Regions from separate parts of the Streptomyces sp. NPDC058650 genome, predicted to be linked through region 1. Evidence: riboswitches for the same ligand, from Rfam matches in the RefSeq annotation. Region 1 holds a riboswitch; the other holds the start of a gene.

What was found. Region 1 has a riboswitch for ZMP and ZTP ahead of ACFWWU_RS15205 (bifunctional 5,10-methylenetetrahydrofolate dehydrogenase/5,10-methenyltetrahydrofolate cyclohydrolase). Riboswitches for the same ligand answer to the same signal wherever they lie in the genome.
Region 2: it holds a riboswitch for ZMP and ZTP, as region 1 does, so the genes downstream of both, ACFWWU_RS32785 (hypothetical protein) here and ACFWWU_RS15205 (bifunctional 5,10-methylenetetrahydrofolate dehydrogenase/5,10-methenyltetrahydrofolate cyclohydrolase) in region 1, are expected to answer to the same signal.

Annotation. Positions count from the first base shown of each region.
Region 1 covers NZ_JBHXRL010000007.1:204,154-218,274, reverse strand. The annotation lists partial or broken gene ACFWWU_RS15230 (DNA cytosine methyltransferase) at 76-508, opposite strand; gene ACFWWU_RS15225 (hypothetical protein) at 505-1,014, opposite strand; gene ACFWWU_RS15220 (hypothetical protein) at 1,256-1,726, shown strand; gene ACFWWU_RS15215 (aldehyde dehydrogenase family protein) at 2,105-3,628, opposite strand; gene ACFWWU_RS15210 (GAF domain-containing protein) at 3,672-4,979, opposite strand; ZMP/ZTP riboswitch at 5,121-5,229, shown strand; gene ACFWWU_RS15205 (bifunctional 5,10-methylenetetrahydrofolate dehydrogenase/5,10-methenyltetrahydrofolate cyclohydrolase) at 5,258-6,112, shown strand; gene ACFWWU_RS15200 (hypothetical protein) at 6,433-7,278, shown strand; gene ACFWWU_RS15195 (SWF or SNF family helicase) at 7,259-8,695, opposite strand; gene ACFWWU_RS15190 (SNF2-related protein) at 8,692-11,649, opposite strand; gene ACFWWU_RS15185 (fatty acid desaturase family protein) at 11,923-13,020, shown strand; gene ACFWWU_RS15180 (MOSC domain-containing protein) at 13,120-13,665, shown strand; gene ACFWWU_RS15175 (tannase/feruloyl esterase family alpha/beta hydrolase) at 13,686-14,121, opposite strand, start outside.
Region 2 covers NZ_JBHXRL010000026.1:38,407-52,527, reverse strand. The annotation lists gene ACFWWU_RS32825 (aminotransferase class I/II-fold pyridoxal phosphate-dependent enzyme) at 1-935, opposite strand, end outside; gene ACFWWU_RS32820 (LacI family DNA-binding transcriptional regulator) at 1,083-2,117, opposite strand; gene ACFWWU_RS32815 (putative quinol monooxygenase) at 2,199-2,528, opposite strand; gene ACFWWU_RS32810 (IclR family transcriptional regulator) at 2,574-3,374, opposite strand; gene ACFWWU_RS32805 (VanW family protein) at 3,613-5,352, shown strand; gene ACFWWU_RS32800 (serine hydrolase domain-containing protein) at 5,491-6,552, shown strand; gene ACFWWU_RS32795 (GNAT family N-acetyltransferase) at 6,675-7,367, shown strand; gene ACFWWU_RS32790 (glyceraldehyde-3-phosphate dehydrogenase) at 7,395-8,840, shown strand; ZMP/ZTP riboswitch at 8,928-9,021, shown strand; gene ACFWWU_RS32785 (hypothetical protein) at 9,062-9,415, shown strand; gene ACFWWU_RS32780 (glycosyl hydrolase family 8) at 9,530-11,218, opposite strand; gene ACFWWU_RS32775 (S8 family peptidase) at 11,332-12,546, opposite strand; gene ACFWWU_RS32770 (molybdopterin molybdotransferase MoeA) at 13,051-14,121, opposite strand, start outside.

The sequences.
Region 1 (14,121 bases):
GGCCTCGCGGATGCGGCGGGCGAGATCGGCGGCGCCGGGAACGCGACGGCGCTGGTAGACCGTGAGCGTGGAGCGGATGGCCACCCACTCCGGCTCGCCGACGGAGTGCAGGGCGTGCAGGTAGCGCATCGGCTCCGCCGCGAGGAGCGACCGCTCGTCACGGCAGGCGGCCAGGAGCTTTTCGCGGGTGTCGAGCCCGGCGGCAAGGTCGGCGACGGCCTGGTGAACGAGGGGCTGGTCGACCAGGCCGAGGCGCTTGCCCGCCATGGACCACGCCTGGCAGGGCGGGGAGGCGATGAATCCGCAGGTCCGGCCTGCGAAGAGCCAGGCCGGATACATCGCGACGTCCGTACGGATGGTCAGCAGGCCGGCTGCCGCTCGCGTCTTTTTTGCAGGCCCACTCGTCCCACTCCAGTCCGATGTCGCGGATCCAGAGGCGGCGCAGGGGGACGCTCCATCCGCCCGGGCCCGCGAACAGGTCGATCACAAGATCGCGGCTCGTGATCATGCCGTTATCCCGAAGTCGTCCTGCACCGCCTCGACTTCGCTGCGGCAGGACCAGGGGGAGCAGCCGTGGACGACGCCCTGCTCCAGTTCGGAGGCGGCTTCCTCGCCGAGAGCGGCGCGTTCCGCGGCGGTGACGTGATCGATCGGGGCCTGACCGAGGGGGACGCGCGAGCGGTGGAGGAACGCTTTGCCGAGCAGCGCGTTGCCTGTGGCGGTGGCCCGAGCGTTCCCCCGGCGGATGGCGGCATCGAATTCCACGACGTCTTCCCACTCGGAGGGGGAGGTGTCGCGTATGTGCCGCCACTGGGCGTTGCCATGGAAGGGGCATCCGAGGCAGCTGCTCTTCGGAGTTTCGGCGAGTCCGAGGGAGGTTAGATAGCGGACGCAGTCCGAGCGTGACCAGTTCATGTCGATCAGCGGGTGAACGTTCCGCATGTAGCGGACGTCGGCGTCCTTGGCGCGATAGAATTCATCAGTGGATATGCCGATCCACTGCTCGACGAACACCCCCTTCGGTACGCGCCTCGGATACGGGTATCCGAGCAGCCTCCGGACCGCCTTTTTGATCGGATTTACCGTATATTCGCCCGTACTTCTCTGCACTTCACGCTCATGGGTGAACGGGTCTATGTGGCTCGTCAATGGGCCTTCGAGATAGATGGGATGGGGTCAGGGGTGGGGACAGCGCCGACGACTGCCCGGTGAGTTGTCAGGCGTCGGTAAGATCAGCGCTCTTATTGGGGGTGCGATGCGAACATCAGGGCAGGCCGGCGAGGGGCAGAAGTACGCGCTGACCTCGGACGAGGACGACAGTGACTTCTGGGGCTTTGCTCACGAGGCCGAGGGGCTCTTCACGCCTCTGCCGGATGAGGAGGGCGCACGCCGAGTGCACCTCGAAGGTTGTCTCCCGCAGGGTGGCCTACTGAAGAGCCTCGATCATGTCGGTAGTCGTCGCGCCATGGTGGGGAACGCATGGCTCGCCCTTCTCGACGGCGACGGTGTCACGATGGGGTCCTACTTCGTCAACGAGGTCACCGTCGTCGACGCCAAACCTTCCGCCCTTGGAACCGGCCTCATCGACGTCACAGTGACGCTGTGGTGCGAGAACGCCCTGCCCGGAGCGGAACGAGCGTGGGACCTGGTCCGCACGGGTCAACTGAACCGCACCGGCATGTGGCACGAATCGCACCCGAGGATCGACACGCGTGGCTGTCGGTAGCCCTGTGGTCCCGGAAGTACCAACGCCAGGGGAAGCCCGATGCGCCTGCAGGCCAGGTGTTCGCCTTGGACGGCCGGCACATGGTCGACGAAGACAGCTTCTACTGTGCAATCGGTGAGGGTCTGCAGGAGCATTCTAACCGGCTCATCGAGGAGTCGATGCAGGAGTGGAGTCGGCGCAGTGGGGACAGTGGCCCTACGGGCTGAGTCACGCTCTGGCCCGTGTATGGCCCGGAACTGCTGGTCAGGACTGGGATACCAGTGGGATGAACTGGGAGAAGAAGCGTATTTCGACACCTCGCCCACTTGCGTTGCTGGGCGCTCCACGGAGGCGCCTGACCCGGATAAAAGTCCAGGTCAGGCTTCTTCTTCCGTGCCGTTAGAAGAAGCCCAGCTTCTTCGGGGAGTAGCTCACCAGCAGGTTCTTCGTCTGCTGGTAGTGGTCCAGCATCATGCGGTGGGTTTCGCGGCCGATGCCCGACTGCTTGTAGCCGCCGAAAGCCGCGTGGGCCGGGTACGCGTGGTAGCAGTTCGCCCAGACCCGGCCCGCCTGGATCGCGCGGCCCGCGCGGTAGGCCGTGTTCGTGTCGCGGGTCCAGACGCCCGCGCCGAGGCCGTAGAGCGTGTCGTTGGCCGTGCGGATCGCGTCGTCGAAGTCCGTGAAGGACGTCACCGCAACCACCGGGCCGAAGATCTCCTCCTGGAAGATCCTCATGCGGTTGTCGCCTTCGAAGATCGTGGGCTGGACGTAGTAGCCGCCGGCCAAGTCTCCGTCGTGCGTGACGATCTGGCCTCCCGTCAGGATCTTCGCACCTTCCCGCTGGCCGATCTCCAGGTACGAGAGGATCTTCCGGAGCTGCTCGGCGGAGGCCTGCGCGCCGATCATCGTCGCCGTGTCCAAGGGGTGGCCCGGGACGATCCGCTCCGTACGGGCGATCGCCGCCTCCAGGAACTCGCCGTAGCGGCCGCGCTGGACGAGGGCGCGCGACGGGCAGGTGCAGACCTCGCCCTGGTTCAGGGCGAACATCGTGAAGCCTTCGAGAGCCTTGTCACGGAAGTCGTCGTCCGCCGCCCACACGTCGTCGAAGAAGATGTTCGGCGACTTGCCGCCGAGTTCGAGGGTGACCGGCTTCAGGTTCTCGGCGGCGTACCCCATGATCAGGCGGCCCGTCGCCGTCTCGCCGGTGAAGGCGATCTTCGCCACCCGCGGCGAGGACGCGAGCGGTTTGCCGGCCTCCTCGCCGAAGCCGTTGACGATGTTCAGGACGCCCGGCGGCAGCAGGTCCGCGACCAGGCTCAGCCAGAAGTGCACGGAGGCCGGGGTCTGTTCGGCGGGCTTGAGGATCACCGCGTTGCCGGCGGCCAGCGCGGGGGCCAGCTTCCAGACCGCCATCAGGATGGGGAAGTTCCACGGGATGATCTGCGCGACGACGCCCAGCGGTTCGTGGAAGTGGTACGCGACGGTGTCGTCGTCGATCTCGCTCAGCGAGCCCTCCTGGGCCCGCAACACCCCCGCGAAGTAGCGGAAGTGGTCGATGGCGAGCGGGATGTCGGCGGCGAGGGTCTCCCGGACGGGCTTGCCGTTGTCCCAGCTCTCCGCGACCGCGAGCGCCTCCAGGTTGCTCTCCATGCGGTCCGCGATCCGCAGCAGGACGGTCGCGCGCTCCGCCGGGGCCGTCCTGCCCCACGCCGGAGCCGCCGCGTGCGCAGCGTCGAGGGCGCGTTCCACGTCCTCGGCCGTGCCGCGGGCGACCTCGGTGAAGGCCCGGCCGTCGACCGGGCTCGGGTTCTCGAAGTAGCGGCCGCGCGCCGGGGCGACGTACTCGCCGCCGATCCAGTGGTCGTAGCGGTCCGCGTACGACATCAGCGCGCCCTCGGTGCCGGGTGCGGCGTATCGGGTCATGGGCATGGCCTCCCTCGGCGCGCCGGCCGTCCCTGGCCGGCGCTCATCGCCGAGTCTGCGCGCCCCTACGTTGCAACCCCGTTGCACCGGCGGTCAGTTCCGTCTCCAGGGAGTCGAGCCGGGCGCGGACGGGCGGGAGTTGCGACGTCGGTACGGCCGCGCACAGGGCACGCCAGACCACGACGTCGTCCTCGCCCCATGTGCTGTACGCCCAGTCCGCGAGGAGTCCGGGGTCACCCCGGTCCACCAGGGCGGCCCGGAGCCGGTCCGCGAGCCGCTCGCGCAGCCGGACCACCCCCGGGGCGAGTGAGGCCGGAAGGAGCGGGCCCGCGTACTCGCCGGCCGCAGCCGAGACGGCCCCCGAGGCGAGTCGCCGGTCGACCGTCGCGAAGTCCGCGTCGACGGCTCCCGCCAGCCGGTACGGGCGCGAGCGCAGCATGTCGGGCCCGAGGAGAGCGCGGAGCCGGGACAGCTCCGCCCGCAGCGTCACCGGGGTGACCGACTCGTCCTCGTACAGCAGCGTCAGGAGCTCGTCGCCACCCACCCCGTCCGGGCGGTGCGCCAGGACCACCACGATCTCGCTGTGCCGGCGGGACAGGCGAACGCGCCGCCCGCCCATGGTGAGCACCGCTTCGTCGCGGCCCAGCGCGGAGAGCCTGAACCCGCCCGGCCGGGCCGGCGGACCGAGGAGGGCGAGCTGGGACTCGGCCGCCCGCGCCACCGCCTGGACGAAGCCGAGGCTGTGCGGGTGCGCGAGCCGCTCCCCGCCCGTGATGTCCACCGCGCCGATCACCCGGCCGGAGAGCGGATCGTGCACGGGAGCGGCGGCGCACGTCCAGGCCCGCACCGGCAGCCGGAAGTGCTCGTCGGCGACGACCTGCACCGGCCGGCCGACGGCGATCGCGGTCCCGGGCGCGTTCGTCCCGGCCGCCGACTCCGACCAGCGGGCCCCGGCCACGAAGTTCATCGCCCGGGCCTTGCGCAGCGTGCCCGGATGGCCTTCCACCCAGAGCATCCGCCCTGCCGCGTCGCAGACCGCGAGCAGATGCTCCCCGTCCGTCGCGTACGTCCCCATCAACTCCCGGATCACCGGCATCGCCGCCGAGAGGGGATGCCCGTCCCGGTGTCCCGCCAACTCGTCCTCGTCCAGTTCGATCCGCGCGGCCGCTTCCTGACTCACCCTGGCCCGGACGGAACGCCGCCACGAGGCGGCCACCAGCGGCCGCAGCACCGGACCGGTCGCCCCGTCACCTGAGCCCGTCGTCCCGTCGCTCGGACCGCGGGCCTTGTCGCTCGGACCGCGGGCCTTGTCGCCCGGACCTCTCGCCCCGGTTACCCACGCATCGCTCAATTCGGCCTCCTCGTCGAGGTCGTCCAGCACGTCCGGCTCATCGTCGTGCGCGCGCGGGCCGCCGACAAGCGCCCCGGCACCACGGCATATGCGCCCTGTCCGGGACCGGCCCCCGGGCCCTGGCGCGGAGCACGTAGAGTGGGCCCGGGCCGTGACTGGCGCTTGAGGTGGATCACCACCGGGGAGCGGCCCCGGCGGAGCGCACCCGAGCGGTGCGACCGTGCCGATGCCGTGCGCCTGGGCGAACCACCGGTCAGACACGACGCCCAGGAGTTGCCATGTCCACCAGCACCGCCAGCCTCATGGACGGCACCGCCCTCGCCCGCCGTACGGTCGAGGAGACGGCCGCGCGTGCCGCCGAGGTCACCCGCCGCACCGGCGTCACGCCGTGTCTCGCCACCGTCCTGGTCGGCGCCGACCCGGCCTCCGTGACGTACGTGAAGATGAAGCAGAACCGCTGTGCGAAGGCCGGAATCCGCTCCCGGCACGTGGAGCTGCCCGCCACCACGACGACCGAGGAGCTCGTCGCCGCGATCACCGCGCTGTCCGAGGACCCCGAGGTCCACGGCATCCTCCTCCAGCATCCGGTCGGTCCGCACATCGACGAGCGCGCCGCCTTCGAGGCCATCGCGCCGGAGAAGGACGTCGACGGCGTCACCATGGCCTCCTTCGCCGCCATGGGCTTCGGACTGCCCGGCTTCGTCTCCTGCACGCCCGGCGGCATCATGCGCCTCCTCGACGCGTACGACGTCGAACCGAGCGGCAAGCGGGCCGTGGTCGTCGGGCGCAGCGCGATCCTCGGCAAGCCGGCCGGTCTCCTCCTCCTCGGCCGCGACGCCACCGTCACCTACTGCCACTCCCGCACCAAGGACCTCTCCTCCGTCATACGGGAGGCCGACATCCTGGTGGCGGCCGTCGGCAAGCCGAACTTCATCAAGGGCGAGGACATCAAGCCCGGCGCCGTCGTCGTCGACGCCGGCTACAACCCGGGCAACATCGGCGACGTCGACTTCGCGTCCGCCGCCGAGCGCGCCTCCCTCATCACTCCGGTCCCCGGTGGCGTCGGTCCCATGACCATCGCCGTTCTGCTCGCGCAGACGGTCGAGGGCGCGGAGCGCCAGCTCGGTCTGTAGGACAACCCGTGACGGGGCGTCGGCGGGACGGCGACCGGGGGAGGAGAGGCCCTTTCCGGCCATGGTCGGACAAGCCGTGGTCGGCGATGGTCACGATTCTGTACAGGCCGTGCTCAGCGGCCCCGGATCACTCGCCTCACGGCCGCCGACAAGCAACCCTGGTGTCTGTGCCGCACCAGCCGACCGCCACTCCGCCGCCGGACCGCCGACCGGCTGAGTCCCCCTCAGCCGAGCCCCGCTCCCTCGAGTCCCGTTCCACCGAGTCCTGTTCCCCCGGGTCCCACTCCGTCGAGTCCCACTCCACCGAGCGGCTCGCCGCTGTGGCGTGGCCGCGTGTCGTACGCCTCGGCGCACCCCGGCCGGGGCCGGCCGCGCGGCGCGCCCGCTGGTTCGGCGTGCCGCTCGTACCGCTGTTCCTGGCAGCCCTGGTCGTGGGCGGGTTCATGGCCGTCGGCGGCGGAGAGGACTTCGAAGGGCCGGCCGACGGGCGGCCGGGCGGCGGCCCGGTGGCCGTACCGTCCCCCGTCGTCACCGCGGAGGACACCGGCACGACGTCTGTCCCGACGGCCGGCGCGCCGTCGCCCGGCGAGCCCACGCCGGGCGCGCCGGGCGTGGGCTCGCCGGGCACATCCACCACCGGCGTGCCCGCCACGGGCGGCCCCGTGGCCGACACGCCGACGCACGCGGCGCGCGACAAGCGGCCCGACCCGCAGGGGCGGAGTGCCTCCCCGCAGCCCTCCCGTACCGGGAGCACCGCTCCCGAGACGACCCGGCCGGCCCCTACCTCGGCCCCGACGGCGACACGTCCGCCCGCCAGGCCCGTCTCCTTCGAGGCACTGCGCGTCGGCGACTGCTTCGACATCGACCGCGCCACGCCGGGCACCGCCCTCCGGCGCGACTGCGACACGCCGCACGACGCCGAGCTCGTCACCCGGCCACGCCTGACCGGCACCTACGCCGACGACCAGAAGGTGCGCGAGGCCGCCACGGAACTCTGCCGCGAACCCCTCCGCGCCAAGGCCGCCCGGCAGCCGCTCGGCACGCGCTGGACCACCTTCGTCCAGTACCCCTACCGCACCAGCTACCTCCTCGGCTCCGACGCCGTCGCCTGCAGCCTGGCCGCCCCGTCCACCACCGTCGGGAAGGTCACCGGCCTCCTCCAGTAGCGCCGCCGGAGCCTCCCGCTCCCGTGGTGTGGGCCGCGAGGGTGGCCGTGGTCGTAGCGGTGGCCGTGTCCGTGGCCGTGGCCAGGGCCGACGCCGGATCGCGGTCCGCCGGGCCCGCGGGGGACCAGCGGCCACCCACCTTGCGGTACGGCCACCAGCGGCCGTCCGCACCGAGCCGCAACTGCGCCTCCCCTCCCACCACCGTCCAACGCGCGCCGGCCGTCCGCCGTAGCACCGGCCGCTCGTCGTCCGCCCAGGCCTCCGCGAGCCGCGCCGCCGCCCGGGCGAGGGTCTCGGCGTCCGGCGTCCACTCCTCCTCCAGTACGGCGAGGGCGGCGCTGCCGCCGAAGCGCCACGCGCGCGTGGCCGCGTCCAGATCCGCCCGCGATCTGCCCGAACCGGTGGCGAGCCGCGCCGTGATCCTGGAGGCGGGCGAGCCCGCGGCGAGGCGCACCGCGTCCTGAGCGACCGTCAGCGGCGGCTCCGTGAGCTCCGGCCCGCCGCCCCCGAGGGCCGCGACGAGCATCCGGTGCGCGCGAGCCGCCGCGTCCGTCGCGAGGAACTCCAGTGCCGTCGGATCGACCCCGGGCTCGGGATCCGTCTCCGTGTCGAGCGAGGGCGGTTCGCCCGGCGCCGAGAGGGCCCCGGGCGGGGCGGGCAGCGGCGGCAGGATGTCCCGGGCCGCGTACACCTCGGCCGCCGACACGCCCGGCATGCCCCCGGCACCCTCCACCGCGGCCCCGTCCCCGGATCCCTCCTGACCGTCGCGCTCCGCAGGCGCCGTGGCCCGCCGCGCGCTGCGCGCCTGGAGCTGGTCGAGGAGGGTCCGTTCGCCGCGCCCGCGCATCAGCAGCAGGACGAACGGGTCCTCGTCGAGCAGTCGCGCCACCTGGTAGCAGAGCGCCGACGTGTGCGGGCAGTGGTCCCACGCCTCGCAGCCGCACTCCGGATCGAGATCGCCGATCCCCGGGAGCAGGTCGATCCCCGCGACCGCCGCGTCCTCCACCAGGTGCGGAGGCATCTCGCGGTCGAGGAGCGCCGCGATGTGCCCCGCGCTGTCCACGGCCAGATCGAGCAGCCGCTCCCACTCCTCCCCGGAGAACTCCCGCACCAGCACGTCGCTGCGGTGCGCCGTGCCGTCGCGGTCCTTGACGATCGCCGTGATCCGGCCGGGACGCACCGACACGGCTCCCACGGCCCCCGCGCGCGCGTGCCGGCGCCCGGCCTTGAGCTGTTCGCCGTCGAGCGCCGTGTCCTCCAGTGCCTTGAGCCACGCCCGGCCCCACCAGGTCCGGGCGAACGCCGCGCCCTTCGCGGGCGGCAGCGCCTCGAACGTCCGCTCGTCGCCCCCGTGTCCGTGTCCGCGTCCGTGTCCCTGTCCCTGTGCGGGGCCCTGCCCGTGTCCGTACTCGCTCATCGTCCGTCCCCTCGCAGCCGTACGAGCTCCGCCAGTTCCGCGTCGGTCAGTTCGGTCAGTTCCGGCGGGGTGTCCCCGCCCGTCCCGAGAACGGCGTCCGCCAGTTCCCGTTTGCGGTCGAGCATGGCGGCGATCCGGTCCTCGATCGTGCCCTCGGCGATCAGCCGGTGCACCTGCACCGGGCGGTCCTGCCCGATCCGGTACGCGCGGTCGGTGGCCTGGGCCTCCACGGCCGGGTTCCACCAGCGGTCGTAGTGCACGACGTGCTCGGCCCGGGTGAGGTTGAGCCCGGTCCCGGCGGCCTTCAGCGAGAGGAGGAAGACGGGGACGTCCCCGTCCTGGAACCGCGCCACCATCGCCTCGCGCGCGGCGACGGGCGTGCCGCCGTGCAGGAACTGCGTCCGTACGCCCCGCGCCGCGAGATGCGTCTCCAGGAGCCGGGCCATCCCCACGTACTGGGTGAAGACCAGGGTGCTCGCGCCCTCGGCGAGGATCGTGTCGAGGAGCTCGTCGAGCAGCTCCAGCTTGCCCGAGCGGCCCTCGATCCTCGGCCGGTCCTCCTTGAGGTACTGGGCGGGATGGTTGCAGATCTGCTTGAGACCGGTCAGGAGTTTCACGACGAGCCCGCGGCGCTCCATGCCCTCGGCGACGGCGATCGACTCCAGGGTCTCGCGCACCACCGCCTCGTACAGACCGGCCTGTTCGGGCGTCAGGGAGACGGCCCGGTCGGTCTCGGTCTTCGGCGGGAGTTCGGGCGCGATGCCCGGGTCCGACTTCCGGCGGCGCAGCAGGAACGGGCGGACCAGCGCGCCGAGCCGCTCGGCGGCGGCCGGGTCCCCGCCGCCCTCGACGGCGGCGGCGAAGCGCGTACGGAAGGCCCCGAGGCTGCCGAGCAGGCCGGGGGTCGTCCAGTCGAGGATCGCCCACAGCTCGGAGAGGTTGTTCTCCACCGGGGTGCCGGACAGTGCCACGCGCGCGCGTGCCCCGATCGTCCGCAGCGCACGTGCGGTCGCCGAGTACGGGTTCTTGACGTGCTGCGCCTCGTCCGCGACGAGGAGTCCCCAGCTCCGCGCGGCGAGCCGCTCGGTGTCGAGCCGCATGGTGCCGTACGTGGTGAGGATGAAGCCGCCGTCGGCGACGCCTTCCAGGTCGCGCGCGGCGCCGTGGAAGCGGCGCACCGGCGTGCCGGGCGCGAACTTCTCGATCTCCCGCTGCCAGTTGCCCATGAGCGAGGTCGGGCAGACGACCAGCGTGGGTCCGGCGGAGGCCGGATCGGTCTGCCGGTGGAGATGGAGCGCGATGACGGTGATCGTCTTGCCCAGGCCCATGTCGTCGGCGAGGCAGCCGCCGAGGCCGAGGGAGGTCATCCGGTGGAGCCAGTCGAGCCCGCGCACTTGGTAGTCGCGCAGGGTCGCGGCGAGCGCGGCGGGCTGCGCGACCTCCGGGCGGCCGCCCTCGGGGTCGGCGAGCCGCTCCCGCAACCGCTCCAGCCAGCCGGACGCCGCCACCTCGACGGGGCGGCCGTCCACCTCGGTCGTGCCGGTGAGGACGGCCGAAAGCGCGTCCACCGGAGTGACCTTGCGGTCCTGCTGGGCTCGGGCGCGAAGCACCTCGGCCGGGTCGACGAGGACCCAGCGGTCCCGCAGGCGGACGAGGGGCCGTCCGGCCTCGGCGAGCCGGTCGAGCTCGGCCCGGGTCAGCTCGTGCCCGCCCACGGCGAAGCGCCAGTTGAAGGCGAGCAGGGCGTCGGCGGAGAGGAAGGAGGGGAGCGAGCCGCGGGAGGGGCCGCCCTCTTCGTCCGGCGCGTCACCGGTGCTCGGGGGTGCCGCGCCATCGGCGCTGGGCGCGTCGCCGACCCCGTACCGCGCGTCGCTCTCTTCGTTCTCCGTGGCCGAAGGGCCGATCACCGCGTGGGCGGTGAGCCGGTCGGCGAGTTCGCGCGGCCAGTGGACCTGGACGCCGGTCGCCGCGAGGGCCCGGGTCGCCGGGCCAAGCAGCTCCGCGACCTCCTCGTCGGCGAGTTCGACGGTGTCGGGAACGGCCGCCGTGAGGAGCGGGGCCAGGGGCGGCCAGGCGCGGGAGGCGCGCCGGAGCGCCAGGAGCGCGTCCATCCGGGCCCGGGGGCCGAACGCGCCGGCTGTCGTGCCGGACCCCGCCCACACTTCCGCCGCGTCCGCGACCAGCGTGGGGTCGGCGACGCCGTGGAGCTGGAGGACCGCGCGGAAGGCGGGGGCCTCGTCGGACTCGGTGGTGAAGCCGGGGAGTTCGAGGCGGAGCGACAACCGGACGCCCGCGTCGTGACCCGCCGCCACGTCGGCGGCCCAGGCTCGCTGTTCGGGGATCGACTGGGCCGCGTCGGCCGCGAAGGCGTGGCCGCCGGCCGCGAGGGAGGCCGCCGGGGTGCGCGGGAGTGTGTCCGCGACCGCGTCGGCGAACGCGCGGAGCAGTGCCTCGGGTTCGGGCAGGAGCAGCGGCTCGTCGGGGGACAGGGGTACGGCGTGGGCGCTCGGCGGCATCGAGGCGGCGAGGGTGCGCAGCCGCGCCAGCTCCTCCGGGCCGAGCGGCCCGGCCCGCCACGCGTCGTGTTCGCCGGGAGTGAGACCGGGCAGCAGGAGTCCGTGTGCGACGAGGTCGAGGGCGAGGAGGGACGCGGCGCCCCAGAACGCGGCGGCGGGCGAGGCGGAGTCCGTGAACCGGGCACGGGCGAGCAGCGGAAGGGCGTCCCGTACGGCGAGGGCGCGCGCGGGGACGGTCACGGCTTGGAGGCCTTCGCCGTCCACGACCGTGAGCTCGGTGTTCGCGGGGGCGCCGTCCGGCAGGGCGTCCCCCTCCGCGGACCAGAAGGCGATCCGTCCCGCGCGGGGCGGATCGGCGGGGAGGAAGACGGCGGAGTGGAGGGCGAGTTCGCGGGCGGAATCATCGGGTCCGTACGACAGCGACAATGCATTCCTCAAATTTGACTACCTGGGGACCGAGCGACCGAGGATACCCGAAGTGATCGATGTGACGCGCACGCGGGACGTGTGATCCGCGCCATAGCCGAGGTCTCCGTGTCGAGGGCGCGCGGAGGGTGGGGTTCGCCCCACCCCCGCACCCCGGCGCCCCCCCCTGTCGCGGACGGGTGGTGACGCCATGGACCCGGACGATCACGAATCCGTAGTTTCAGTGGAGGCGCCCACCCTTCGCAACCGATCCCGATCCCGACCCACAGCAACAGGAGCCCCGCCATGTCCCAGGCCACCGTCCTGCCCCCGGCGCCCGCCCTCGCCGAGGCTCCCGCCCGCGCCAGAGGCGGCAGTGAGTTCAGCCCGCTCCTGCGGACGGTCAGGGAACAGGGCCTCCTGGAACATCGCCCCGGCTGGTACGCCCGCGGGATCGTCGTCAACCTCCTCGGCATCGCCGCCGTCGTGGCCGGACTCGCCCTGATCGGCCCTTCCTGGTGGGCGCTCCCGCTCGCCTTCCCCCTCGCCCTGCTCTCCGCCCGGGCCGCCTTCGTCGGCCACGACGCCGGCCACGCCCAGATCACCGCCGACCGCAGGGCGAGCCGGGTCATCCAGCTCGTGCACGCCAACCTTCTCCTCGGCATGAGCCGGGAGTGGTGGAACGACAAGCACAACCGGCACCACGCGAACCCCAACCACCTCGACAAGGATCCGGACGTCGCCGCCGACATCCTCGTCTTCGCCGACCACCAGACCACGGGCCGCACGGGCCTGCGCGGCTTTCTCACCCGCCACCAGGCCTGGCTGTTCTTCCCGCTGACGACCCTGGAGGGCATCGCCCTCAAGGTGTACGGAGTCCAGGCACTGCTCGCGAAGGACGGCCCCTGCCGCACCCGGCGCGAGCGGCTCGTCGAGGGCGCCCTGCTCCTCGCCCACTTCGCCGGCTACACGGCCCTGCTCCTCACCCTCCTCACCCCCCTCCAGGCACTGGTCTTCGCCCTCCTGCACCAGATGCTGCTCGGCGTCCACCTGGGCATGGCCTTCGCCCCCAACCACAAGGGCATGGAGCGCCCGGACGAGCACGCCGACGGCGACAGCTGGGGCCACCTGCGCCGCCAGGTGCTCACCTCGCGCAACATCCGCGGCGGCGCCCTCACCGACTGGTTCCTCGGCGGACTCAACTACCAGGTGGAGCACCACCTCTTCCCGAGCATGCCGCGCCCCAACCTCCGCCTTGCCCAGCCCGCCGTGCGCGCCCACTGCGCCGCGCTGGGCGTGCCGTACACCGAGACCGGCTTCGTGGAGTCGTACCGCCAGGCCCTCGGGCATCTGCACGAGGTGGGCGAGCCCCTGCGCGCGGAGCGGTCCGGCGCGGCCGAGTAAGGTCAAGGATGATCACACGCGATGTGATCATCGGTTCGGGTGAGGTGTATGCACCGCCCGCGACGACCGAGCGGCAGCGGAGAAGGGGAGCTCCTCAGTATGAGCAGCGGCACCGTCCAGACGGTCAGCAGCAACGGCACGTACTCGTTCACCAAGCCCAACCGGGACGGCATCACCCTCCTCGCGGGCCTCGGCGTGGAGGGCGACGTCCACGCGGGAGTGACGGTCAAGCACCGGTCGCGCGTGGCCCAGGACCCGACCCAGCCGAACCTGCGTCAGGTCCACCTCATTCACGCCGAGCTCTTCGAGGACGTGGCGGGCGCCGGGTTCGAGGTCGGCCCGGGCGACCTCGGCGAGAACGTCACGACCCACGGGATCGATCTTCTCGGCCTGCCCACCGGCACGCTCCTCCACCTGGGAGCCGAGGCCGTCGTCGAGGTCACCGGGCTGCGCAACCCCTGTGCGCAGATCGACAACTTCCGGCACGGCCTACTCAAGCAGGTCATCGGCCGCGACGAGAACGGCGAGGTCGTCCGCAGGGCGGGCATCATGGCCATCGTGCTCACCGGCGGGGAGGTGCGGCCCGGCGACACGATCCGGGCCGAGCTGCCCGAGGGGCCGCACCGCCCCCTCCAGAAGGTCTGATCCCGCTCGTCGGTTCTCCGTCACTCCTCCAGAGCGCAGGAGTCGACCACGTCACCGCCCGCCGGCCGCGCGATCGTACGGTCCGCTGGCGGCGGCGTACCTTCCTCGACCCAGCGCGTCAGCGCGTCGAACGCGGAGCGGTAGCAGGGCAGGATCGGCCGCAGCCGGTCCGGATACGTGTCGTACAGGCCGTCCGTGTGCGTCCCGTCCTGCACCGTGTAGTACCGGTGCAGTCGGCCCCGGCCCCGCGCGTCGACCATCCCGGCGTACACGTCGGAGTCGGTGGCGATGGGCAGCAGGGAGTCCAGATCGCCGTGGAGCGTGATGAGGGGCTTGCCGATGCGACCGGTGAGCGCGACCTTCGCGACCGCGCGGTGGACGGACGCGGGCCGCGAGGCGTAGTCGTACGAGGCGTCCGAGGCGCAGGCCGCGAAGATCTCCTCCACCGTCCGTCCC
Region 2 (14,121 bases), on a different contig from region 1:
ACCAGCAGGAACATCAGGGCCGAGAAGATCGCGATGACGCCGATGTCCTGGTCCTTGTCGTGGCGCAGCGACTGGAAGAGGAGCAGGGCGGGGGCGACGAGCGAGGCGCCGGCGAGGAGCGCGAGGCGGCGTTCCGCGACGCGCGGTGCCGGTTCGGGGGCGCGCTCGGTGAGGCCGGTCATCGAGGGGTGGAGGGCGGCGAGGCCCCAGGCGGTGAAGAACACGACCCAGCCGAGGTCCCACGGTGTGCCGACCTGCCAGGTGCCCTTGAGCTGGAGCGTGCCGTAGATGACGTCGGAGGCGAGGATGCCGCAGGTGCCGAGGGTGAGGAGCTGCACGGACCGGGAGCGCAGGCCGCCGGGGACGAGCAGCCGGGCGAGCATCGCGAGCATCAGGACGTCGCCGAGGGGATAGGCGATGGAGATGGCCTTCTCGGTCCAGGTCATGTCCTCGCTCCTGGCGAGCGGGGTGATGAGGTTGACCCAGGAGAGCAGCGCGAGTCCCGAGGTGAGGATCAGCGCGTCGAGGACGACCGCGAGGTCGCGGCCGGCGGCGCGGTAGCGGATGAAGCCGAAGAGGCCGATGGCGAACAGGGGGTACGTGGCCAGGTACAGGGCGTCGGCGACGGAGGGGAAGGGCCGGGTCTGGCCGAAGAAGCCCTCCAGGACGTTGTAGGCGGTGTCGCCGGCGACGAAGGCGAAGTTGGCGGCGGCGAGCACCAGCCAGGGCCAGCGGCGGACGGGCCGGTGCAGATGGACGCCGACGAGGATCGCGACGACGCCGCCGAGTCCGATGAGTGCCCAGAGGGTGGTGTGACGGGCCGGGAACTGGAGGTACGCGATCGTCAGCAGGGTGACGACCACGAGATAGACCAGCGTCCACGTGCGTAGTGACCCGGACGCGGTGTGTGACCGGATCGGCTGACGCAACGCCATCGTCCACCGCCCCCTTGGCGGGTCGGACGCCGAGGGAAGCGCCCTGGTCGCGGATACGGACCCCGTACGGTGTCCATTCTCCGGGGGCCCGGAGCGGGCTGCATCTCGGACCCTCTCGGACCGCGAGCCGGCCCTGGAGGGGTCGCGTCAGGAGGAGCCGCGGACGACCAGCTCGGTGGGCAGCATCCGGCGGGGCTGTTCGTCCGGCTCGCTGGGCGCGGCGATCTCCTGGAGGAGCAGGCGCGCCATCGTGCGGCCCATCTCCTCGATGGGCTGCCGGACGCTCGTGAGGGGCGGGTCCATGTGCCGGGCGACGGCCGAGTCGTCGACGCCGACGAGCGCGACGTCCTCGGGGACCCGGCGGCCCGCCTCGCGCAGCACCGCGCGCGCACCCGCGGCCATGACGTCGGAGGCGGCGAAGACGGCGTCCAGGTCCGGCCTGCGGTCCAGGAGTTCCCGCATGGCGCGCCGGCCGCCCTCCTCGGTGAAGTCGCCGTTGGCGACGAGGGCCTCGTCGGGCGCGAGTCCGGCCTCCGCCAGGCCCGCGCGGTAGCCGTCGAGCCGGCAGCGGGCCACGTACATGTCGAGGGGGCCCGTGATGGTCGCGATGCCGCGTCGGCCGCGCGCGGCGAGGTGGGCGACGGCGGTCCGGCCGGCGCCGGTGTTGTCGGAGTCGACGAAGGCGACGCGCTCGTCCTCGCGGCGGCGGCCGTTGAGGACGGCCGGCAGGCCGAGGGCGCGGACCTGGTCCGGCAGCGGGTCGTCGCCGTGCACGGAGACGAGCAGGACGCCGTCGACGCGCTGGGCCGCGAGGTACTGCTCGAAGCGCTGGCGCTCCTGGTCGCTGCGGATCAGGGTGAGCAGCAACTGCTTGTCGGCGTCGGCGAGCTCGGCGCTGACGCCGCGGATGATGTCGAGGAAGTACGGCTCGGCGAAGAGCCGCGCCTCGGTCTCGGGGATCACCAGGGCGACGGCGTCGGTGCGGCTGCCGGCGAGGGCGCGGGCGGCCCGGTTGGGGACGTAACCGAGTTCGGCGACGGCCTGTTCGACGGCGGCCTTGGCCTGGTCGCTCACCTTCGGGGAGCCGTTGATGACCCGGGAGACCGTGCCGCGGCCGACTCCGGCCCGGGCCGCGACCTCTTCCAGGGTGGGCCTGCCGGTCTGCCGTCCGCTCACCGCCATGTGCCGCTTCTCCCCTCGGGCCGCCGCCCCGCCTGCGTTTCCCGCGAACCTATCAGGCGGGCCGGCGGCGGCCCGGGGCGCTCAGGCGTCGGTCGGGGCGAGCTCGGCCATGGCGCCCCAGCCCTGCTGCGGGACCTCGACGTTGATGATCTCGGGGATGGTGGCGATGGCTCCGGCCATGGCGGCGAGGCCGGCGGCGAAATGCGCTGAGGAGACGTGGGCGGCGCCGGCCTCGGCGTCGGCGAACGCCTCCAGGAGGACGAAGACGTTCGGGTCGTCGACGCTGCGGGACCAGTCGAAGAAGAGGTTGCCGGGCTCCTCACGGGTGGCGCGGGTGAAGTCGGCGACCAGGTCGAGCCAGCGGTCGGCGTGGTCGGGGCGGGCGGTGAAGCGGACGGCGATGAAGATCATGCGTCCACCCTGCGGTGCTCCCGCCCGGCCGGCCGGCCGGGCGGGTCAGGATTCCGGCAGGGCCGGAAACTCGGGTACGGCGCGGGCGAGCGCAGCCCGGAGTTCGCCTTGCCGCCGACCGAAGTCGGCGGTGGGGAGGGAGACGGAGAGCGCGTGGACGATGCCGTCGCCGCGCTCGGGCAGGGCCACGGCGAGGCAGGTGTAGGCGAGGTCCGCCTCGCCCACCGAGACGGCGAAGCCCCGGTCGCGCACCCGGGTGGCCTCCGCCTCGAAGCGCTCGGCGCTGGTGATGGTCCGCTCGGTGAAACGGGCCATGCCGTGGTCCGCGAGATAGCGGCGGCGCAGCGGGCGCGGGAGCGCGGCGAGGAGCGCCTTGCCGTGGGCGGTCGCGTGCGCGCGGTCCTCGGGGCCGGGGGTGAAGGGGTGCGCGGCGTCGGTCACCGGGGCGGTGGTGTCGACGACGGTGATCTGTCCGTCGCGGTAGGCGGTGTGGTACGCCTCCGCTCCCGTGGCCCGCCGCAGCCGGCCGAGGAGCTCCCCGGTTCCGGCGCCGAGACCGTGGTGGCGCTGGTGGGAGCGGTGCAGGGCGGGGATGCGGGGCCCGGGCGCGTACCCTTCGGCGGTGCGGACGAGGTAGCCGCGGGCGAGCAGGGGCCCGGTGACGTGGTAGACGGTGGAGAGCGCGCAGCCGAGCCGCCGCGCCAGCGTCTTCGCCCCGACGGGCCGGTCGGCGTCGGCGACGGCGTCGAGCACGGCGAGGGCCCGGTCGACGGACTGGGGTCCGGGGCTCGGGGGCCCGGTGCTCGGGGCGGCGGCGCCCGGGCTGGGGCTCGGGGTGACGGGCATCGTTCCAGCTTAGAGGGCGCGTACGGCAGCTTTCGCGGTGCATACGGCAACCTTCCCGCGGTGCATACGGCAGCCCTCCCGGCGCGTACGGCACCCTTCCCAGTCCCCCCGGAAACGCTCTGTGCCGCTTCCGTCCCGCTCCGTATCCCCGCAGGTCATCGCGGCTTTATGTGCATTTGACACTCTTTCGGCGTACCGTCGTGGGGATCCCCTCATCCTCGACGCCCCGGGAGAGCGTGTGCCCCGCTCCAGGACCGACCATGCCCCGACGCCCCGCGAGGGGCGCAGTCCGCGCCTCCGGACCGCGGCGATCGCGACGGGTGTGGTCGCCGTCGCCGCGGGCGGCCTGTACGTGGCGGGTCTTGTCACCGCCGGGGACGACATATCCGCCGGCACCAGTGTCGCCGGCGTGGACGTGGGCGGCATGAGCCGCGCCGAGGCGCGGGCGAAGCTCGCGGCCGAGGCCCCGGCCGCCTGGAGCGCGCCGATACCCGTCACGGTCGGGGACCGCTCGGCCACCGTCTCCCCCGCCGCCGCGGGCCTGACCGTGGACGTGGAGAAGACCGCCGATCTGGCGGCCGACCCGTCCCGCGACCCCGTGACCGTCATCGGGCGGCTCTTCTCCTCCGGCGAGCGCGAGATACGGCCGGTGTTCGCCTACGACGAGGCCAAGGCGCAGGCCGCCGTGGCCGAGCTGGCCAAGAAGAACGACCGGAAGGTCCGCGAGGGATCCGTCGCCTTCCGCGACGGCGAGGCCGTCGCGACCCGGGCGGTCACCGGCCAGAAGCTGGACACCGGGCGGGCCGCCGAGACCCTGCGCGCCGCCTATCCCGCCGCTTCGGGCGCCTCGCCCGTCACCCTCCCCGTCGCCCTCACGGAACCGAAGCTGGGCGACTCGGAGGTCACCCGCTTCCTCGACACGTACGCGAAGACCGCCGTCTCCGGGCCGGTGACGCTCACGGCCGGTGCCGAACGGCTGCGGATCTCCCCCGCCACCCTCGGCGACCACCTCTCCGTGAAGGCCGAGAACGGCAGGCTCAGCGCCGCGCTCGACGCCGAGGCCCTCCTCCGCGACCCCGACGTCGCCCAGCCCCTCGCCTCCATGACGGGCGCCCCGGTCGAGGCGACCCTCGGGGTGCGGGACGGCAAGGTCGTCGTCGAGTCGGAGGGCAAGCCGGGGCAGGAGGTCACCGCGAAGGCCCTCGGCGACGCCGTCCGCCCGCTGCTCACGAAGGACGACGCCGCGGCCCGTACGGCCCCGGTGGCCACCACGGTCACGCAGCCCGAGCTGAGCTCCGACTCACTGGCCCGCCTCGGCATCACCGAGCAGATGTCCACCTTCACCGTCGACTTCCCCACCGCGCCCTACCGGACGACGAACATCGGCCGGGCCGCGGAGCTCATCAACGGCTCCGTGGTGCAGCCCGGTGAGGTGTGGAGCTTCAATGAGACGGTCGGCGAGCGCACGGCGGACAACGGCTTCGTGGACGGCACGATGATCCTCGACGGCCAGTACCGGTCCGCACCGGGCGGCGGCGTGTCGGCCATGGCCACCACCGTCTTCAACGCGATGTTCTTCGCCGGGGTGAAGCCCGTCGAGTACGGCGCCCACTCCTTCTACATCGAGCGCTACCCGGCCGGCCGCGAGGCCACCGTCGCCTGGGGCAGCCTGGACCTGAAGTTCCGCAACGACTCGGGCAAGCCGATCTACATCAAGGCGGACGCGACGGACTCCTCGGTCACGGTGAGCTTCCTCGGAACGAGGAAGTACGACTCCGTGGAGGCGGTTGCCGGTCCGCGCACCAACGAGACGGAGCCCGCGAAGCGCGAGGGCACCGGTGAGGCCTGCATGCCGCAGGAGCCCCTCGAAGGCTTCGACATCTCGGTGGACCGGGTCTTCAAGGACGGCGGCGCCGAGGTGAAGCGGGAGACCTTCACGACGCACTACACCCCGCGTGACGAGGTCACGTGCAAGTGAAGTCCTGGGACAGGGGCTGACGGAAGGGTGTCTTCCCCTACTGCCCGGGCATGACTCCGGAGCGGGGCCCGTCGGGGAGCGGACGGGTCCGGCCCGCCGGCCCCGGACGGGTCCGCCCCGACCCGCCGGAGGCACGCCTTGGTCCAGCTCAGCGATCCCTTGGCCCAGCACGGCAATCCCTTCGGGCCGCTCCTCGACGACGGCGTGCGCGCGGGCGTGTACCCCGGTGCCGTATGGGCGGTGGGCGACGCCCGTACCACCCTCTCCGCGGGGGCCGTCGGAGCACTCGATCCCGCGCGACCCGCCGGGCCGATGCTCCGGGACACGCTCTTCGACGTCGCGAGCCTGACCAAGATCCTCGCGGTCTGGGCCGTGGTCGGCACCCTCGTCGACGCGGGGAAACTGGAACCGGACGCGCCCGTCGGCGCGTACTGGCCGGAGGCCGCGGGACGGCCCCTCGCCGGCGTCACGGCCCTGAACCTCCTCACCCACACCGCCGGGCTGCCGCTCCGCGCCAATCTGCGGCCCCTGTACGGCTCCGACCCGCAGGACGTCCGCGACGGGGTCCTCTCCGAGCCCCTGCGGCACCGGCCGGGGGAGGCCGTCGCGTACACCGACCGGGCGGCACTGATCCTCGGCTACCTCGCCGAGCACCTCACGCGCCGGCCCCTGGCCCGGCTCGCCCAGGACCGGGTCTGGACACCGCTCGGCATGACGGAGACCCGCTACGGACCGCTGTCCGCCGAGACCCGGGAGCGCTGCGCGCCCACCGAGTACGACGAGGAGAGCGGCGCCCCGCTCCGGGGGACCGTGCACGACTTCTCGGCCCGGCTCCTCGGCGGCGCCTGCGGGATCGCCGGCGTCTTCACCATCGCGGGCGACGTCGGCCTGTTCCTGCGCCATCTGCTCGCCCCGGTGCCCGGGACCTTCTCCGCCGACTGGACGGCGGCCTCGCTGCGCGTCCGCACCGGCGCGCTCACCCCGCCGCGCGGGCTCTTCTGGCACCCGGCGCCGGGCACGGACCCGGCTGACGAAATCTGGGCGCACTTCGGGTTCACCGGCACGGGCCTGTGGGTCTCGCCCGCGCGCGGCCGCTGGGCGGTCCTGCTCACGAACCGGCTGTACTTCACCCGGGACCCCGGACCGCTGGCCCGGGTCCGTGACGTCTTCCGGACGCTCGCGTTCTCCGACGCACCCTGACGGCCCCTGACCGGCCCGTGACCAGCACCCGAAACAAGAGTGCTTCCGCGGCCGGACTCTGCGATTCTCCTCAGCGTTCGGTGATCGTCGACGAATTCGACACGTACGCGGGGTGCGCATCCATGGGTTTCACGCTGGAAGGGCCGGTTCTGGAGGGCGCGTTCGTGCGCCTGGAGCCGCTGGGGCATCAGCACGCCGCGGGTCTCGCCGAGGCGGCCGAGGAGAACCGGGACTCGTACGGGTTCACCTGGGTGCCGGGGCGGGAGGGATTCGGGGCGTACGTCGAGACACAGCTCGGCCGCGCCGCCGACGGCAGGCTCGCCCCGTACGCGCAGGTGGACGTGGCGACCGGCCGGGTCGTCGGCGCCACCTCCTTCTGGGATCCGCGTTTCTGGCCGTCCGGTGAGCGCCTGTGCGCGATCGAGATCGGCTTCACCTGGCTCGCGGCCTCGGCCCAGGGCACGGGCGTGAACGCGGAGGCCAAGTACCTGCTCTTCCGGCACGCCTTCGAGAGCTGGGACGTGGCGCGGGTGGACCTCAAGACGGACGCGCGCAACACCCGCTCGCGGGCGGCCATCGAGAAGGTGGGCGCGAGCTTCGAGGGCGTCCTGCGGAACTGGTCCGTGTCGTGGGCCCCGGGCGAGGAGGGCCGACTGCGCGACTCCGCCGTCTTCTCGATCGTGGCCGAGGAGTGGCCCGCACGCCGGGCGGCTCTGGAGGAGCGTCTGGCGCGCTTCCGCGAGCGGCCCGCGGGGGCGGAGCGTGGGATGCGCCACCCCTCTGAAGCACCGCACGGACCTGGGGTTACCATATGAGCGCCGCCTAGCTCGAAAGATAATCTTGTGACTGTCAATGACGACTCGTTCACCAGCTGGAAGAACCGCGAGGAGATCGCGGAGTCGATGATCCCGATCATCGGGAAGCTGCACCGGGAGCAGGACGTCACCGTCCTGGTCCACAGCCGCTCCCTGGTGAACAAGTCGGTGGTCAGCATCCTCAAGACCCACCGCTTCGCCCGGCAGATCGACGGCGAGGAGCTCTCGGTCACCGAGACGCTCCCGTTCCTCCAGACGCTCACGACGCTCGACCTGGGCCCGTGCCAGATCGACATCGGCGTGCTGGCCGCGGACTACAAGACGGACGACCGCGGTCTCTCCGTGGCCGAGTTCACCGCCGAGGCCGTCGCCGGTGCCACCGGTGAGAACAAGATCGAGCGCCGCGACGGGCGTGACGTCGTCCTCTACGGCTTCGGCCGCATCGGCCGGCTCGTCGCCCGCCTCCTCATCGAGAAGGCCGGCTCCGGCAACGGTCTGCGCCTGCGCGCGATCGTCGTCCGCGGCGGCGGCGACCAGGATCTCGTCAAGCGCGCCTCGCTGCTGCGCCGCGACTCGATCCACGGCCAGTTCCAGGGCACGATCACGGTCGACGAGGCGAACAGCACGATCCTCGCCAACGGCAACACGATCAAGGTGATCTACGCCAACGACCCCTCCGAGGTCGACTACACGGCGTACGGCATCGAGAACGCCATCCTCATCGACAACACCGGCAAGTGGCGCGACCGCGAGGGCCTCTCCAAGCACCTGCGCCCGGGCATCGACAAGGTCGTCCTGACCGCGCCCGGCAAGGGCGACGTGCCCAACATCGTCCACGGTGTGAACCACGAGACGGTGAAGCCGGACGAGAAGATCCTGTCCTGCGCGTCCTGCACGACCAACGCGATCGTCCCGCCGCTGAAGGCGATGGACGACGAGTACGGCGTGCTCCGCGGCCACGTCGAGACGGTCCACTCGTTCACGAACGACCAGAACCTCCTCGACAACTACCACAAGGCCGACCGCCGCGGCCGTTCCGCGCCGCTGAACATGGTGATCACCGAGACCGGTGCCGCCTCGGCCGTCGCCAAGGCGCTGCCCGACCTCAAGGCCCCGATCACCGGCAGCTCCATCCGCGTCCCGGTGCCGGACGTGTCGATCGCCATCCTGAGCCTGCGCCTGGGCCGCGAGACCACCCGCGAAGAGGTCCTCGAGTACCTCCGCGACGTCTCGCTGCACTCGCCGCTGAAGCGCCAGATCGACTTCACCACGGCACCCGACGCCGTCTCGATGGACTTCGTCGGCTCGCGCCACGCGTCCATCGTCGACGCCGGTGCGACCAAGGTCGACGGCGACAACGCGATCCTCTACCTGTGGTACGACAACGAGTTCGGCTACTCGTGCCAGGTCATCCGGGTCGTCCAGCACGTCTCCGGCGTGGAGTACCCGACCTTCCCGGCTCCGGCGGTCTGATCCCCCCGGCACCGACAGCACGGCGGAGCGCCGCACTTCCCGTACGGGGGGTGCGGCGCTCCGCGTTTCCGCCGGGCCGGTAGCCTCGTTGCCCGCCGCGACTGGCGAAGGTGGATCACCACCGGGGAGCGGCATGCGGTCCCGTCTTCCCGCGTGCGCGTCGACCGCCTGGGCGCCTGCGTCAGTGATGTCCCGCTGACCCAGGAGGTCTTGAGAGGGAACTGCGCTACGGCATCGATCCCCAGCAGCTGGTGGCGACCGCCGTGCCGGTGGAGCCCGGGAGCCGGCCGGTCCGGGTGGTGAACGGCAGCCCGTCCTACGTCAACCTCCTTGACTCGCTGAACAGTTGGCAGCTGGCCCGGGAGGCGAGCCGCGCCCTGGGCCGGCCGGCCGCCGCCTCCTTCAAGCACGACTCGCCGGCCGGCGCGGCGGTGGCCGGGCCGGAGGCCGACGCGGCCTTCACCCCGCCGGGCCAGGAGGCCCGGGAGGTGTTCGGCATGCGCCTGCCCCAGCAGCGCGACGACGTACCGCTCTCCTCACCGACGGGCAGCGCACCGCGTGGCTCGCGGAGCTGACCGGGGTGGCGTTCGCCTCGGACGGCGCGCCGCCGTTCCGCGACGACGTCGCTCGCGCGCACCGGGCTGAGGCTCTTCCACCACTGATCGGCGCGAGGTCCGCCACGGTGACCCCTACGGGACCCAGTGGTTCCCGGAAGCCGTGATCATGACCTGGAGCTGGATGCTGGCCGAGAAATAGCTGCTCGTGTCGACCGGGGTCGCCAGCATCTTGTTCCAGAGGGCGTCCAGCCAGGCCTGGCTGCCCGGGTCGGTCATGGCCGCCACGGCGAACGGCGCGAAGAAGGCGGCCTCGCTGCCCGCCGAGATCTGGGTTCCGTTGAGCTTGTAGCCGATGGCGATCTTGTTCGGGTCACCGCCGGTCTTCGTCTTGATCCAGCTGTTGAGCTTCCGCGCGGCGGCGAGCGACGTGGCGTCCCCGCTGGTCACCGCGTCGTCCGCGATGCGCCACGGGGTACGGCACGCGTTCCACCAGTACGCGCCGTCGTTCGGGTCCTCCAGGACCTGACCGGGGGCGGGCTTGGGCGTGGTGTTCGTGTCGACGACGAAGTCGGGCAGCAGGCCGGTGCCGGACGCGTACGTCGACTGGAGCCGCGCGATCTGGGTCTGGTGCGCGCTGCGTACGGCGTCCCAGGTCGTGTCGCCGGAGGCCGTACGGAAGGCGCGGAAGTGGTCGACCATCCAGTCCGAGGTGCGGGAGATGTAGTAGTACTGGTCGCCGGAGCTGCTCCAGTCGCCCAGCTTCAGGAGCTTGGTCGTCGGGTTGAGCTCGTCCTTCTTGATCGCGGCGATGTGCTTGAGCGCGAGGTCCTTGTAGTTGTAGGTGCCGGCGCTCCCCCACTGCTTGTCGGCGAGGAGCAGGCCATAGGCCACGTCCATGTCGCCGTCGGTGGCGCCGTCACCGCCGTTGACGCTCTTGCAGGCCACGTCCTGTTCGGCCGCGAGGAGGTTCGGGTTGATCGAGGACGGGTGGTCGATCTTCCACTTCACGAGACCGTCGAAGATCTTCTTCGCGTCGGGGTCGGCGCCGGCCATCGTCGCGGTGACGACCATGCCGTACCCCTGCGCCTCGGCGACGTAAGGGTGGTCGGCGTCCGGCGAGATGATCTGGTACCAGCCGTTGCCGCAGTTCTGCCGGACGAAGGCGGCCTTCCACTTGTTGTAGTACTCGACGACCTTCTGGTCGACGGTGGCCTGCGCGCCGGAGGGCTTCAGCGTTCCCGCGGTGTACGGCTTGAGGTGGCTGCCGAAGGGGACGGCCGGGCCGCCGGGGACGCCGCCGCCGGTCGGGGCGCCGTAGACCTCGAACTCCCAGAGGGAGTAGCCGTACGGCGTGCCGCGCGTGGTCCCGTGCATGCGGAGGTACCGGCCGCTGCCGGAGACCGTGAGGTCGTCGACGGCTCCGTCACCGGTCGTCGTCGCGTAGACGTCGGTCCAGTTCGAACCGTCGGCCGAGGTCTGGATCCGGTACGACTTGGCGTAGGCGGCCTCCCAGTTGAGCTTCACCCGGGAGACGGTGTGCGTCGCGCCGAGGTCGATTCTGACCCACTGCGGGTCGACGCCTTCCAGACTGGCCCAGCGGGTGCCGGTGTTGCCGTCCACGGCCTTGCCGGCCTCGAACCCCGCGGCCTCGACGGACGAGGCCGTCACCGGCTTGCCCGTGGACACCAGACTGTCGGCGGCGGCCGCCTGATCCTGCGCGCGCGGCTGGGCCTGTGGTTGTGCCTGTGCCTGCGGGATCGACACCAGGGGCAACGCCAGCAGTCCGGCGAGCCCGAGAAGCGAGACGCTTCGTCGACGCATGACAACTCCCTTTCCTTCGCGGCTCATTCGTTAGGAAGTTTTCCTAACCATTGAGCCGCGAGGGTAGAGAGGGTCGGGGATCCGCGCAAGACCCCCGACCGGTCAGGTACGCGTTACGGGACGAGCCGCAGGAGGCGGTTGGGCGAGCCGCTGCCCGGGCTGGTCACCTTGTTCGGGGTCGAGCCGTTCACCAGAGCGGTCGCGACCTGCGCCGGAGTGGCGGAGGTGTGCCCCGCGAGGTACACGGCGGCGGCGCCCGCGACGTGCGGGGTGGCCATCGAGGTGCCGGAGATGGTGCTGGTGGCCGTGTCGCTCGTGTGCCAGCCCGCGGTGATCGAAACGCCGGGGGCGAAGAGGTCCAGCACCGAACCGTAGTTGGACCAGCTCGCCTTGGCGTCCGTGTTGCTCGTGGCGCCGACCGTGATGGCGGCGGCGACCCGGGCGGGGGACGTGGAGGAGGCGTTGACACCGGAGTTGCCGGCGGCGACGGCATAGGTGACGCCGTCGGCGATGGAGTTCTTCACCGCGTTGTCGAGGGCGGTGGAGGCGCCTCCTCCGAGGGAGAGGTTGGCGACGGCCGGGGCCCCCGCCGTGTGGTGGGAGGTGACCCAGTCGATGCCCGCGATGACGCCGGCGGTGGTGCCGGAGCCCGCGTTGTCGAGGACGCGGACGGCGACGATCTTCGCGGCCTTGGCCACGCCGTACGTCGATCCCGCGATGGTGGTGGCGACGTGCGTACCGTGCCCGTTGCCGTCCTGCGCGACCGTGTCGCCGTCGACCGCGTCGTACCCGTTCACGGCCCTGCCGGCGAGCTGGGCGTGCGAGATGCGGACGCCGGTGTCGATGACGTACGCGGTGACGCCGCCGCCCGCCGTGTCGGGGTAGGTGTACGTGCCGTTGAGCGGCAGGTTCGCCTGGTCGATGCGGTCCAGGCCCCAGGGGGCGTTCGTCTGCGTCGCGTCGGCGCGGAAGATCTGGTTCTGCTCGACGGAGGCGACGGCGGGGTCGGCGGCGAGGCGGCGGGCCTCCGTCGCACCGAGGGTGGCCGTGTAGCCGTTGAGGGCGGAGCCGAAGGTCTTGCCGACCGTGCCACCGTAACCGGCTATCAGGTTCCGCCCCTTGACGGAGGCCGCCTTGAAGCCCGCGCCCTGCTTCAGGGTGACGATGTAACTGCCGGGCACCGCGTCGGCCGAACCGGCCGCGAGGACGACGCCCTCGGCGGGGGCCGCCTGGGCGGGGACGGCGGCGAAGGTGCCGAGCAGGGCGGCGGCGGTCGCGGCGGACATGGTCAGGGCGAACCGGGCCTTGGTGTGCTGCGGGAGTGCCATACGAGGGAGTCCTCCTCTTCGGCGTCGCGCCTCGGGTGGGGCGGCGCGACTGTGGGGGGCGCGTGTGGGTCACACGCACGGCCGGGAGCCGTGTGGGGCGCTCCGGATGACCAGCAGCCTGTCCGGTCTACGGGCGTAGCTCAAGGGAGTTGAGCGCTTGTCATGCATCTGCCACATTCTCGCAATCGAACTCCCGTCGAACCCACAGAAAGCGCCCACCTCCTGACGGCGGGTCGGAAGAACGGCGAATGCCGGAACGCGCCGACTGGCCTGATACCTCCGGACCCGCCGTGCCGGTCTACCCCGACAGCGACCGCTACCGGGGCATCAAGAACCTCCGCACGCTCGTCTTCATGAACCGGGCCGACATGCGCGAGCGCGGTGTCCCCGACGTCGGGCCCGTCGACATCACGAGCACCGCGAAGGACGGCAGTCGGCGGGTCGGGGCGGCGGACGGGGGGCGGTACGTCATCGGGGTCTTCACGGGGATGTCTCGTCCGCTGTTCACGGTCCGGGTACGTCCAGGACCTCGGCCTCGGCCCCGGCCGGCACGCCGCCGGGCGGGACGACCGCCAGGCCGTCGGCCACCGCGAGACCGCGCAGCATCGCCGGTCCGCCGAACGGAAGCGGCGCGACCCCGCGCGCCACGCGCCGGACCGGGACCAGCCGGGTGTCGTGCGGATGCCCGGGCAGCGCCTCTGTGGCGGTCGTCCGGGACGACGCGGGGTCCGGGTCCGCGTGGCCGCCGAGGCGGCGCAGCAGGGGTACGGCGAGGGTGACCGCACCGGCGACGGCGGCCGACGGATCGCCGGGCAGACCGACGAGGTGGCGGGGCCGGCCGTCGGGGGCCGGCGGCAGCTCGGCGAGCAGCATGGGGTGGCCGGGCCGTACGGCGACGGAGTCGACCAGGAGCCGGGCGCCCAAGTCGCCGAGGGCGGCGTGCAGATGGTCCACCGGCCCGGCGGCCGTGCTGCCGATGGTGACGACGACGTCGGCGGTGGAGCCGCGCAGGGCGTCCCGCAGCGGTCCGAGGTCGTACGCCACGAGTCGGCGGCCGATCACCTCGGCTCCGTGGCGGGCCAGCCACGGCCGGAGGAGCGGGCCGAGCGCGTCACGGACGCGTCCGTCGCGGGGCGGCCCGGACTCCGGCAACTCGTCGCCGAGGACGAGGAGTTCCACGCGGGGGCGGCGGTGGACGGCCAGCCGGTCGTAGCCGGCCGCGGCGGCGAGTCCGACGACGGCCGGGGTCACGGCCGTCCCGGCGGGAAGCAGGGTGTCGCCCGCGCGACATTCCTGCCCCCGCACACGGACGTCACGGCCGAGACCCGCTCCCGCGCCCTCGCCCTCGCCCTCGCCCTCGCCCTCGCCCTCGCCCTCGCCCTCGCCAACGGCACCGTCCCGCAGTCGCCACGGCCCAGGTCCGGCGACGGCCCTGCCGTCCATGGCCGAGGTGTCGAACGGCGGCAGGTCGGTGAGGGCCGTCAGCGGTCCGGCGAGGGCGTGGCCGAGGGCCGCGTCGAGGTCGCGGGTGACGACGGGCAGGGGCTGTCGGGCGCTGTCACGGGCACGGGCGCG